One region of the Bacillus sp. GW823-FHT06A10 genome, then DNA from elsewhere that is predicted to be linked to it. Evidence: riboswitches for the same ligand, from Rfam matches in the RefSeq annotation. Region 1 holds a riboswitch; each other region holds the start of a gene.
What was found. A riboswitch is a leader RNA that binds a small molecule or an ion and turns the genes downstream of it on or off. The one in region 1 is predicted to bind S-adenosylmethionine.

Region 1 (3,105 bases):
TTTGGAGTTGTATAATCAGAGAACTCCACCAGTTTAATCTTAATCCCTTCTTTTTCAGCTTTTTTCTTCAAAATTTCCCAAGCGTCTCCATCCGTTCCAGTTACACCGACGCGAACTACTTTTTCTTTCGCTCCTGCACCCGTGTCTCCACTTGAGCAGCCACTTAATGCTGAGACTCCTACAATCGCTGATAATGCAAATGCTAAAATTTTCTTCATTTTCTTTTCCTCTCTTCCTTTTTATGATCTACGTAACAAGACTTTCGCAAAGTAGTTTCCTAAATTTTGAGCTATCTGCACGAGAATAATAAGTAAAACAACCGTTACAAACATAACTGATGTATCAAAACGTTGATAACCATATGTCATTGCCAAGTCACCAAGACCGCCACCACCGACAAGCCCAGCAACTGCAGAAAATTCAATTAAACCAACTGTCATAAATGTGATACCTAAGATTAATGGTGCTAACGCTTCTGGTACAAGGATTTCAAAAACGATTCTAATTGGCGAGGCGCCCATTGCTTGTGCTGCCTCAATTACTCCTTTCGGAACGGAAACAAGATTTGTTTCAACCATTCTAGCAATACCAATTGATGCGACTAACGTCATCGGGAAAATTGCTGCTGCTGTTCCAATCGTCGTTCCGATAACACTTCTCGTTAGTGGACTTAACGCTACTAAAAAGATAATGAATGGTACCGGACGAATTGTATTAATTATGATGTTAAGAATAGAAAAGACCCATTTATTTTCTAAAAAGTTTCCTTTTCTCGTTACATATAAAAGTAAACCTAGCGGTATACCAAGAATTGTAGCGAATATAAGGGTTACAATTACCATTAAGAGGGTATCCCCCGTCGCATCTAGTATGCGCGGCCAAAATATACTCCAATCAACTCGCATGAGCTTCTACCTCCTTCAGCTGCACTTGCAGTCTTAGATGTTGTAATGCTTTTTGAATTTCCCTCTGCTCACCTTGCAATTCTACAAGCAGATTTCCAAATAGCACATTTTGAAGTTCAATAATATTTCCGTACAGTACATTTACATCGACGTTATAGTTTTTTGCGATATATGATAGTACCGGCTGCCCTGTCTCCTCACCAGTAAATGTTAGACGATAAATTTGACCACCATTTTGAATTTTCGCTAGAACACTTTCTGGTAAATGATCATTAATAACAGAACGTACAAAGTTTTGAGTCGTCTTTGTTTTTGGTTGCGTGAAAACATCGAACAGTTTTCCTTCTTCAATAACTTTTCCCTTCTCCATTACAGCTACACGGTGACAAATTTCTTTCACAACATGCATTTCATGTGTAATAAGAAGAATTGTTAAATTGTATTCTCGATTTACTTTCTTTAATAAGTTTAGAATTTCTGTCGTCGTTTCTGGATCTAAGGCTGATGTTGCCTCATCACATATAAGAATATCTGGCGATGTCGCAAGTGCTCTAGCAATACCAACACGTTGCTTTTGTCCCCCTGATAGCTGTTCTGGATAATAGTTTGCTTTATCTTCTAACCCTACAAACTTCAGCAGTTCATTCACTCGTTCCTTTATCTCGTTCTTTGGCAATTTCGCTAACTTTAATGGATAAGCAATATTCCCAAACACTGTTCTTGAATTAAATAAATTAAAGCTTTGAAAAATCATTCCGATTCTTTGTCTTAGTTTGCGTAATTCTTTCGTCGATAATGATGTAATATCTTTATCATCTATTGCAATCGTTCCTGACGTTGGTCTCTCTAACATATTTACTAAGCGTAATAATGTACTCTTTCCAGCGCCACTAAAACCGATAATGCCAAAAATTTCGCCTTTCTCAACTGATAATGTTACATCCTCCACCGCATGAACAGATTGCCCAGCTGATTCATACACTTTACTTACATTGTTAAAAGAAATCATTTTTTCCCCTCCTATATGCTGTAAAAACTTGAAGTAGAGCTTTCGAGGTAAAATAAAAAGTGCTCTCCTTCTTATCAACCATAAAGATAAGAAGGAGAGCACTTATATGTACTCGTTCACATCTTCTCATCTTCCAAGCCTTTATATGGCTTGCTGGAGTTAGCACGGTATTAAAAAACCCGTTGCTGAGGTATCGTAGGGCCAGTCCCTCCACCTCTCTGGATAAGAATGTATCGATTTAATTGTCATTTAATTAATTCTCATTATAGAACTCAGAATAATAAGAGTCAATACATTTTTTAGAAAAATATTAATTATTCCTTTATTAAAATTTTCAGATGAAAATTCATGAGAAAATAGTAACTTTCAAGGTTATTTAAAATTCTTCTTCCTCATATTTTTAAACAGGAGAATCCTCTCTACAAATTGAATAAATTTATTTGAATATGAAACTCGGAGGCAGATAAATATATGAAAACAGCTCTTTTACTCGTCGATATTCAAAACGATTATTTTCCAAATGGAAAGATGGAATTGCGTAATCCAGTAGAAGCAAGCGAATATGCTAATCAGTTATTACAACACTTTAGAACAAACAGCGAACCTATTTTTCATATCCAACACGTAGCTATAAAAGATGACGCTACTTTTTTCCTACCTAATACAGAAGGTGTACATATTCACGAAAGCGTACGTCCACTTAGAGAAGAAACCGTTATAGTCAAACATTATCCAAATAGCTTCCGAGAAACTAATCTTCTAGAGCAATTACAGCGTTTAGACATTGAACATGTCGTCGTATGCGGGATGATGACTCATATGTGTATTGATGCTACAGTAAGGGCTGCATTCGATTTTGGCTTTCAATGTACCGTTATACATGATGCTTGTGCTACAAAAGACCTTTCTTTTAAGAACGCTACTATACCAGCTGTTTATATTCATAATACAATTTTAGCAAGTTTGAATAATATATATGCGGAAATACTTAGCAAAAAAGAGTTTGTCCAAAGAAAAAAATCCTTTTGAAAATTCAAAAGGATTTTTTTCGACTATATTATATTTACCATCTATTCATGCCCTATTTTGAGGAATTCATATTATACTTATAAAAACCTCACTAATTATTTACATTGATACATTATCATTTTTAATATCTTTTGATTGAGTCCAATTTCCCCATAAAAATTG
Region 2 (3,105 bases), on a different contig from region 1:
TATTTATAAGCAAATCCAGCTACGAAAATACGGTCAATAAAACCTTTTAAAATAGCTGGCATCCCCCACCACCATATCGGATATATAAAGAGAAGTGTATCTGCTTCTTCCACTAATTTTCTATACCGCGCTGTCTCTTCTTCATTTATTAAATCACGTCTTTTCTTCTCTTCATTGAATACAAGTACCGGATCAAATTGTTCCTTGTATAAATCAAGCAACGTAACCGAATGATTTGTTTCCTGTAGCCCTTTTTGCACATGCTCTAAAATTGCCCCGTTAAAACTTGAAGGATTAGGATGAGCGTATATAATCAGTACGTTCACTACAAAACAACTCCCTCTATCGTTAAAGTTATCCCTTCTTTAATAACTTCTCTACAATTTGTACGTTTTTCGAACTTTGCAACAGTCGATTTAATACAGTAAGTAACTCTTCTTTTTCTAAATCTTTCAGTTTCTCTTTAACTGCACTCTCACCAGCACCTTGAATATCATAAACAACTGCCGCCATATGTTTACAATAATTTTCATACGGACATTCGCAACTACTTTTTGAAAAATCTTCGAGATCGATAACTACTTCATAATTCCCTGCATTTCCAGTAACGAAAGCAAACACTTTTTTATCTTGTATTTCAACATCTTCTACATGTCCATCTTCATAATATTCATATCCCTTATCTACAATGTACTTTGGGATCCATTTCGTTATATCTTTTAATAAGTAAGCGTACATAATTGTACCCCTTCCTTTAATTCCCTTTTGACTTCAAAAATCCTGCATGTTATTCTAATTACTGTTAAGTAGCAAGTCTACGTGACAAAACGACTGACACCTATTCGGCGAAGGTGTCTCTTTTCATTTGCAGCCGATACGAATTGCCTCTTTCAGGCACATTCAATTTTTGACACTACACACTCAACACCATTCCCTGTATCAGGCTGCTTAAGCAGTCTTTTACTCTACATACTCCGTTATTTTAAAAAAAAGAGAGCTTAGCTCCCTTTTCTCGCCTTATAAAATACCCCTTTTTCAGTATAGAGATATTCATCAGCTAATGTAATTTTCCCATCCAGTTTCAGTTCATCTAATAGTCTTGATAAATAAAATTGATGTAACATCTTTTTCGTGAATTTTCCTTCATGATGCGAAACGATATGTTCTTGAATATCTAACAATGATATTGGCTTATCTTGCTCTATCATATATTCATAAACTGTACTACGCAGTTTTACGTATTTTTCGAGTGTCACAGCAATGCGCAACCCCTTTCTTCTTAATATAAATTTTCGTAATCGGTTTTTTTGCAACAAAAAAACCTCTCCGATAAGAAGAAGTTACGTATATATCTTCGTCTTATCTCCCAGAACAAATATGTTCTGCTGGAATTAGCACCTGCATCGCGGTTGCTGGGTTTCATCGGGCCAGTCCCTCCACCTCTCTGGATAAGAAATATTCACTTAATTCTTACTATACGTAATTTCATTTTAATTGTCAAACAAATATAACAAATAATATTTTCTTCTTTACTGTTCATACTATACATATATGAATATGCAAGGAGGATTATGAAATGCATCAAAATGCTCGCGGATATGTACAAGATTCTTTTCAATCATTACAAGAAGCAAAACATTGTTTAGAAGAAGCACTACAGACTGTTGAAAAAGATTTTAATCGCGCTCGTATTGAGCAATCCCTTTATGCGATCGAACAAGCTATTCAACGCTGCGATTACACCGTTCACATTTTAGAACAAGATTGAAAAAACTTCCCATCATAAGGTGGGAAGTTTTTTCAAATGGCATACTTCATAATTATTGCCGTTATGATTAAAAAATATACAGAATTCACAATTTCTAAAACCCCTACTTTTATAATAGAAATTTTTTTGCCATACAATATAATGGCTCGAATGACACTTGGTATAAAAATAAGGGAGCACCACGGATTAATTGCAAATACAATGATTGTTAATAGAATATGATAACCCCAAGATATAAAACGATACTTCGGATTATTTTTCTCACGTATCATCGTTTTCACATAAAACGTACTTCCTAAAAAGTATAAGAATGAAATAAGTGCAATGAATAATGCTGTATGATCGATTTGTTTCATTGAAAAATAATAACTAATTAACCCACCAACACAAAACACAATGATCGCACAAATATCATTTAATAGTGCCCTTTCATTTTTTTGACGAGCATAATGCATATTTACTATAAATAGTGGAATCATGACTATTACGAATAAAAGAATGCGCCATTCATATAATAGAGAAATCATCCCAAATACGAACGCAATAATAAAATATACAATTGAAGCATGTAAATACTCTTTTTTTCGTTTTTGTTTTATGTACATAAGGAATGGATACGTAGCTAAATAGATAAAGAACCAAGCTATAAACAATGGAATGTGATATATAGTAGGTTTTCCAAGTATGACACTTAATAGAAATGGTATAGCAAGCATCGCCCATGCACCATGTTGCTTCGGAATAACTAACTTCATTAACTATACACCTCCCTTTTGAAAATAGTTCTCACCTATTATTATACAAATAATTTTATATAGTAACGGATATATATTGGACTATTTTTTGACAATAAAAAATGCTCCTTACAATATGTAAGAAGCATGAAAGAGGCAAACGAATATGTAAGTCGCGACCCTACCTTATATGAGTATGCTTTTCTATGCTATGTTATGCTTATCTAATATACCGTATTTCTTTTTAAATCTTGTGAGAATCGTAATCCAAGACGTACTAAATAGTAGTAAGAAAATAACATTCGAAATCGCATGACTTAAATCAAAGTAAAAACTTGCGATGTAATACGAAATGACAGTTTCCCACGTTGCTTCTCGTATAAAACCGAGAAGGCCCCAGAAATTCATAATCCAACCAAATAAAAAACCAACAATTACTCCGTAAAGAAGTCTCCCCCATAGCTTTTTCATTAAAAATGTATTACGCAATAATCCAGCTATAAAACCAATCATACCCCATGAAAACATTTGCCACGGCGTCCACGGACCTTGCCCTAAAAAGATGTTAGACACAATCGCTGCTGTTGCACCGATCATAAAACC
Region 3 (3,105 bases), on a different contig from region 1:
AATTGTTCCAAGAAGAATCTTTGTGAATGGGATTAATAAAATAATTAAAATGATGAACGGTATAGAACGGAATATATTTACGAATGCTCCAATCACCGTATTAATTGATTTGTTTTCCCATAAATTATCTTTCGCTGTCATGAAAAGTAACAATCCTAAAATTAGTCCTAAAACAAATGTCGCAAGAGCTGCGATTGCCGTCATATATAACGTTTCACCAGTTGCTTCTAACATTTGATTCCAATCAACATTTGCGAGTAACTTATCCATGTGCAATCACCTCCAGCTCTACTTGATCTTGATGAATTCCTTCTATCGCTTGCTGGATCGCTGTTTCCTCACCATTTAAATGAACAACTAAACTACCGTAAGAACCGTTATTCGTTTGTGCGATATTTCCTTGCAAAATGCTAACTTCTATATCACTGCGTTGCATCAATCGTTGAAGGACTGGTCTTTCTACAGCCTCACCAATAAACTGCAAACGAATTACTTTTCCATCTGGATATTTTTCAATTAAACTTTCAATCGTTTCATTTGTATCTTCAGAATCTGTTAACTGCTGTACAAATCGTTTCGTAATATCTTGCTTCGGATTACGGAATACATCAAGTACTGGACCCGTTTCTACAATCTTTCCTCTCTCCATTACCGCCACTCGATTACAAATCTTTCGAATTACGTGCATCTCATGTGTAATGAGTACAATTGTTAAACCAAGGCGCTTATTAATGTCTAATAGTAAATCCAAAATTTGATCTGTCGTTTCTGGATCAAGAGCCGACGTTGCTTCATCACATAAAAGTACTTGTGGGTTGTTAGCTAATGCTCTTGCAATCCCAACGCGTTGTTTTTGTCCCCCGCTCAGCTGAGATGGGTACGCGTCTCCTCTTCCTTCTAATCCAACAAGATGAATTAATTCATCAACACGTTTTCTTCTCTTCGTTTTATCAACACCTGCAATTTCAAGTGGAAACTCTATATTTTCACGTACAGTTCGTGACCAAAGTAAGTTAAAGTGCTGAAAAATCATTCCGATTTCTTGCCTTGCCTTACGAAGTTCACTTCCTGTAATTGCTGATATAACACGATTCGCAATTGTAATTTGGCCAGAAGTCGGTTTCTCTAACTGATTAAACAATCTGATTAAAGAACTTTTCCCAGCGCCGCTATATCCGATAACACCAAATATTTCGCCTTTTTCTATTTTTAAATTGGCGTTATCTACAGCAGTGACATCACCGCTTTTCGCCTTATATATTTTCCTTACATTCTCTAATAGAATCATGATGTTCACCCCTTTTTTGTTTAGATAGACTCCGCATTTTTTTATTTTTGATGCGTGTAGTCCACCGCTATCACTACTTTTATTATTTGAATGTCCTCCACATTCAAACAACAAAAAACCTTTCCGCTTTAGAGAAGCAGAAAGGTTTATATGCGTATATAACAACATTATCCCTCTCTCTCATCTCTCAAAGCATTCGCTTTGCAGGAATTGGCACCATTTCAACATAAGTTGACGGTTGCCGGGCTTCACAGGGCACAGTCCCTCCACCTCTCTTGATAAGAGAAATCAGATTCAATTTTCGTCTGATTTGAAATTTATGAAATTGTCTATATTTTATGACTTGAATTGTATCAATATACGCTCACCATGTCAACAGAAATTTTCGCAAAAAATGAAACTTCAGAATTTTAAGCACCTACTGACATCGGTTTACATATATGAAACATCGATTCCACTAATAACATCGTTCGGTACGTTCCTGAATATTGTACACGTCCATCATTCATTAACATTTGCAATCGTACATTTCCATTCACCAATTGCTCTATATCTTTTTCATCTAAGCAAATGATTTGTTCCGTTCCTCTTTCCTCTTGTAGCAGCTCTATATAATCTCTTGAAATTTGTAACGAACAACTTTCATCTCTAAAGCGGAAATTAACAGTTTTCTCCTCTTGTCTTAAAAGCGGCTCTAAATGATATTGACCATTAGCGTAATTTACAAATGATTGAAGCAAAGAATATAATTTCACCCTAAATCACATCCTTCATATCACTTTCTATTACATACCATTCCCTCTCAATAAAGAGCAATCCTGTTATTTTCGCTCGACAAATACTGTATCCATCCTGCATCTCGACATATTTCCCAAGAAATATGTCGAGGCGGCAAAAATTTTGCCGCCTACTTTAATTCCGTATATAAATATTCAACCGAATGAAATGCATATATCTTCTTCATCAGTGTCCCATTTTCAAAAACAAGTAAACAAGGTACACTTTCAATCCCATACTCTTTCGCTAAATGCGGAGCATAATTTAAATCTAACATCCCAATTTTGAGGCCTTCAATTGTCATCTCAACGACTGTTAACATCTTTTTTGCTAATTGGCATGTTCCACACATTGGAGTATATACATATAACACTGTTTTTTCTTCATTCTCTATTAGGGCTGTAGCTTCGGCTCCTGTCCAATCGATCACTTCTATCATTCCTTACCGTAAATATTCTGTATAAACGTCAATGTCGGCTCCCCATAATACATTTGCTAAGTGTGTAGATGGCGCAGTTGCCACTTCTCGGTACGAGCGATCAATATAGATATGCTCGGCTTGCGGAAATTCTTTTCGAAATTGTTTCCTTAACTTTTCTCCAGCATCATCAGCATCCACTAGCACATACACTTCCTTATCAAAAAACTGATCAACGAGCTCATCCATTTTCGACAAACCAATTGTACCATTTGTACAAACAATTTCCACTGGTTCACGAATAATAGATTCAATCTTTCTTCTATCTGATGTACCTTCTACAATAATGACTTTTTCCACATAAATCATATGTCATCACCCGATCACCATATACTATACAACCTTGAACTTAGTATATAGTATATTCGTTATTTTCATGTTGTTTCCTGTTTATTTTTGCAAAAGAAAAGCGAAACCGACTGTTTAGCCCTGTTGGCTAAGGTTCTTCCGTACAGAAGACGCTTTTTGTCTTCTCGTGCGGAAGGTTCTTAGACATGAAGGGCTAGGAGTTGGAGCTAGACAATGAAAAGCGCAAGCGGCTCATTTAGATTGTGATGGGGAT
Region 4 (3,105 bases), on a different contig from region 1:
TTTCCTATATAGCAACATGTTTGAGAAAAAGTTTAAATATGATGTAAATAATAACAACTCATTTCAGGAGGTCATTATGAAAGCTATTATTTGCACAAAGTATGGACCACCTAATGTTCTCCAGCTTCAAAATATAGAAAAGCCTAAACCTAAGAAAAATGAAGTATTAGTTAAAATTCACGCAACAAGTGTATCGACTGGAGATTGTAGAATACGTGGCTTTAATAGCCCCCTCTTATTTTGGATTCCTATGCGGATCATATTAGGTTTCAGAAAACCGAGAAAACCTATATTTGGCGTAGAGTTATCCGGTGAAATCGAAGACATTGGATCAGATGTAACACAATTTAAAAAAGGAGATCCAGTTTTTGCATTAACAGAACTAAACCTTGGTGGTTATGCGGAATACACATGCGTGCATGAAAGTGGATTAATAGCATTAAAACCTACCAATGTGACATATGAAGAAGCTGCCGTTATTCCTTTTGGCGGAACTTCAGCATTGCACTTCCTTAGAAAAGGACAGATAAAAAAAGGGCAACGAGTACTTATATACGGCGCCTCTGGGTCAGTAGGGACAGCTGCCGTACAGCTTGCTAAATACTTCGGGGCGACTGTCACAGCCATTTGTAGTAGTTCGAATTTCGATTTAGTAACAGCTTTAGGGGCAGACAACGTAATTGATTATATGAAAGAAGATTTTACTAAGCGGGGCGATCACTACGATATTATATTTGACGCAGTTGGAAAATATAATAAGTCTCTTTGTACAGATGCATTAATGCCTAATGGAAAATATGTATCTGTGAACGGAATGATGGCAAAGGTCAGTAAAGAAGATATGAACCTACTAAAACAACTAGCTGAAACAGAAAAGCTAAAACCTGTTATTGATAGAACTTACCGATTAGAAGAAGTTGTAGAAGCCCATACGTATGTAGAAATGGGCCATAAGAAAGGAAATGTTTCGATTACCTTAAAATAAAATATATTCTGAAAATACCATTGACAATTCTTTTTGTACGATTTACTATTAGTACCATATTCAAAACTACATACACATACTCTTATCAAGAGTGGCGGAGGGACTGGCCCGATGATGCCCGGCAACCGAGCTTATGAAGTATAAGCTAAGGTGCTAATTCCTGCAAAACGAGTTTTCGTTTTGGAAGATAAGAGAGGAATCTATTTCGTCTATTCGGCACCTCTCTTATTTTTGGGAGGTGCTTTTTATTTTGGAACGTATATGAAGGGGGATTTATAGATGAAAAAGGTATTATTAAGCATTGTAAGCGGAGCAGTATTATTATTAGGCGCATGTAGCGCGAGTTCAGATAAAGAGGTAAAAGCATTAGACGAGAAAAAGATTACTGTCGGTGTAACAGGTGGACCACATGAACAAATTTTTGAAAAGGTAAAAGAAGTTGCAGCAAAAGATGGTCTGGAAATTGACATAAAAGTATTTAATGATTATGTAGCGCCAAACGTATCTTTAGATGAAAAAAGCCTTGATGTAAATAGCTACCAAACAAAATCGTATTTAGATGTATTTAAAGCTGAACGCAATATGAAATTAGCTGAAGTATTTTCAACAGTAACATTCCCTATGGGCGTATATTCTAAAGATATAAAAGATGTAAAAGACTTAAAAGAGGGCGATGCAATTGCTGTACCCAATGACCCAACGAATGAACTGCGAGCTTTAAAATTATTTGAAAAAGCAGGGGTTTTAAAAGTTGATCCAAAGGCTACAGAAAAAGCGACTGCAAAGGATGTAATTGAAAACCCGAAAAATTTAAAGATTGTTGAATTAGAGGCATCTCAATTACCAACACAACTAAGTGAAGTGAAAGCAGCCGCAATCAATACAAACTTTGCATTAGGGGCAAAATTAAGTCCGGCGAAAGATTCTATTTTCCGCGAAGGAAAAGATTCACCATATGTGAACTGGGTCGTTGTTCGTAATGAAAATAAAGATGATGCCGTTGTAAATAAATTAAAGAAAGCTTATCAATCTAAAGGAGTAAAAGAGTTTATCGAGAAAAAATTTGATGGTTCAGTTTTACCATCTTGGTAGGAGCTGACGATAATGATTGAATTAAAAAACATATCCAAAGTATTTTCAACAAAAAAAGGGACTGTTGAGGCTCTTAAGCCTACTTCCCTTAAAGTAGAAAAAGGCGAGGTATTTGGAATCATTGGGTATAGCGGCGCTGGTAAAAGCACATTGATTCGATGTGTAAATTTATTAGAAAAACCAACGACAGGAAATATCATTGTAAACGAACAAGACTTAACAACGTTATCGACAAAAGAACTAGCAAAAGCGAGACAAAAAATCGGAATGATCTTTCAAGGATTCAATTTACTTAAAACTGTTAGCATCTATGAAAATATTGCATTACCTTTACGCCTTGCTGGTATTCCAAAAGTGGAAATTAAAAAAAGGGTAGAAAAATATTTACGCATTGTCGATCTTTTCAATCGAAAAGATGCTTATCCAAGTGAACTTTCTGGCGGTCAAAAACAGCGCGTTGCAATTGCACGTGCACTATCACATGAGCCTGAAGTGTTATTAAGTGACGAAGCAACGAGCGCTTTAGATCCAGAAACAACTGATTCTATTCTTGATTTGTTATTAAAGATTAACGAAGAAATTGGAATTACGATTTTACTCATTACACACGAAATGAACGTTATCCAACGTATATGCGACCGCGTTGCCGTTATGGAACATGGATCTGTAGTCGAAAGCGGGACTGTGAAAGATATTTTCACAAACCCACAACATGTAACAACGAAGAAATTTGTAAATAGCGCCTTTGCAGCTAAAATTCCAGAAGAGGTACAGAAAGAACTACAGAATACTGGAGAAATTGTAACACTTTCATTTATTGGCACTACTTCAGGTGAACCTGCCTTAGCTGTTGCCACAAAACGTTTCCAAGTGTATCCGAATATTTTATCCGGTAATATTACGCAGTTAAAACATGAAGCATATGGGAAATTAGTCGTTCATATGCAAGGAGAACAAAATGAAATCCACCGTGCTTTATCATTTTTACAAGAGCAAGGAATCATTGTAGAAGGAGGCAGAACAGATTA

Region 2: linked by a shared signal. The riboswitch ahead of AC1Q8M_RS12660 (hypothetical protein) and the one ahead of AC1Q8M_RS23950 (methionine ABC transporter ATP-binding protein) in region 1 are both predicted to bind S-adenosylmethionine.
Region 3: linked by a shared signal. The riboswitch ahead of AC1Q8M_RS21280 (methionine ABC transporter ATP-binding protein) and the one ahead of AC1Q8M_RS23950 (methionine ABC transporter ATP-binding protein) in region 1 are both predicted to bind S-adenosylmethionine.
Region 4: linked by a shared signal. The riboswitch ahead of AC1Q8M_RS26330 (MetQ/NlpA family ABC transporter substrate-binding protein) and the one ahead of AC1Q8M_RS23950 (methionine ABC transporter ATP-binding protein) in region 1 are both predicted to bind S-adenosylmethionine.

Annotation. Positions count from the first base shown of each region.
Region 1 covers NZ_JBXAHT010000004.1:30,932-34,036, reverse strand. Annotated here, with positions in the region: gene AC1Q8M_RS23960 (MetQ/NlpA family ABC transporter substrate-binding protein) at 1-218, opposite strand, end outside; gene AC1Q8M_RS23955 (methionine ABC transporter permease) at 240-905, opposite strand; gene AC1Q8M_RS23950 (methionine ABC transporter ATP-binding protein) at 895-1,914, opposite strand; SAM riboswitch class I at 2,038-2,143, opposite strand; gene AC1Q8M_RS23945 (cysteine hydrolase family protein) at 2,386-2,943, shown strand; gene AC1Q8M_RS23940 (acyltransferase) at 3,043-3,105, opposite strand, start outside.
Region 2 covers NZ_JBXAHT010000001.1:2,485,423-2,488,527, forward strand. Annotated here, with positions in the region: gene AC1Q8M_RS12650 (NAD(P)H-dependent oxidoreductase) at 1-326, opposite strand, end outside; gene AC1Q8M_RS12655 (SWIM zinc finger family protein) at 355-738, opposite strand; gene AC1Q8M_RS12660 (hypothetical protein) at 999-1,316, opposite strand; SAM riboswitch class I at 1,357-1,455, opposite strand; gene AC1Q8M_RS12665 (hypothetical protein) at 1,577-1,768, shown strand; gene AC1Q8M_RS12670 (YwiC-like family protein) at 1,801-2,523, opposite strand; gene AC1Q8M_RS12675 (ECF transporter S component) at 2,707-3,105, opposite strand, start outside.
Region 3 covers NZ_JBXAHT010000003.1:86,544-89,648, forward strand. Annotated here, with positions in the region: gene AC1Q8M_RS21275 (methionine ABC transporter permease) at 1-270, opposite strand, end outside; gene AC1Q8M_RS21280 (methionine ABC transporter ATP-binding protein) at 263-1,288, opposite strand; SAM riboswitch class I at 1,466-1,573, opposite strand; gene AC1Q8M_RS21285 (hypothetical protein) at 1,699-2,043, opposite strand; gene AC1Q8M_RS21290 (thioredoxin family protein) at 2,196-2,504, opposite strand; gene AC1Q8M_RS21295 (toprim domain-containing protein) at 2,508-2,852, opposite strand.
Region 4 covers NZ_JBXAHT010000006.1:69,146-72,250, forward strand. Annotated here, with positions in the region: gene AC1Q8M_RS26325 (NAD(P)-dependent alcohol dehydrogenase) at 77-985, shown strand; SAM riboswitch class I at 1,065-1,179, shown strand; gene AC1Q8M_RS26330 (MetQ/NlpA family ABC transporter substrate-binding protein) at 1,265-2,077, shown strand; gene AC1Q8M_RS26335 (methionine ABC transporter ATP-binding protein) at 2,090-3,105, shown strand, end outside; gene AC1Q8M_RS26340 (methionine ABC transporter permease) at 3,105-3,105, shown strand, end outside.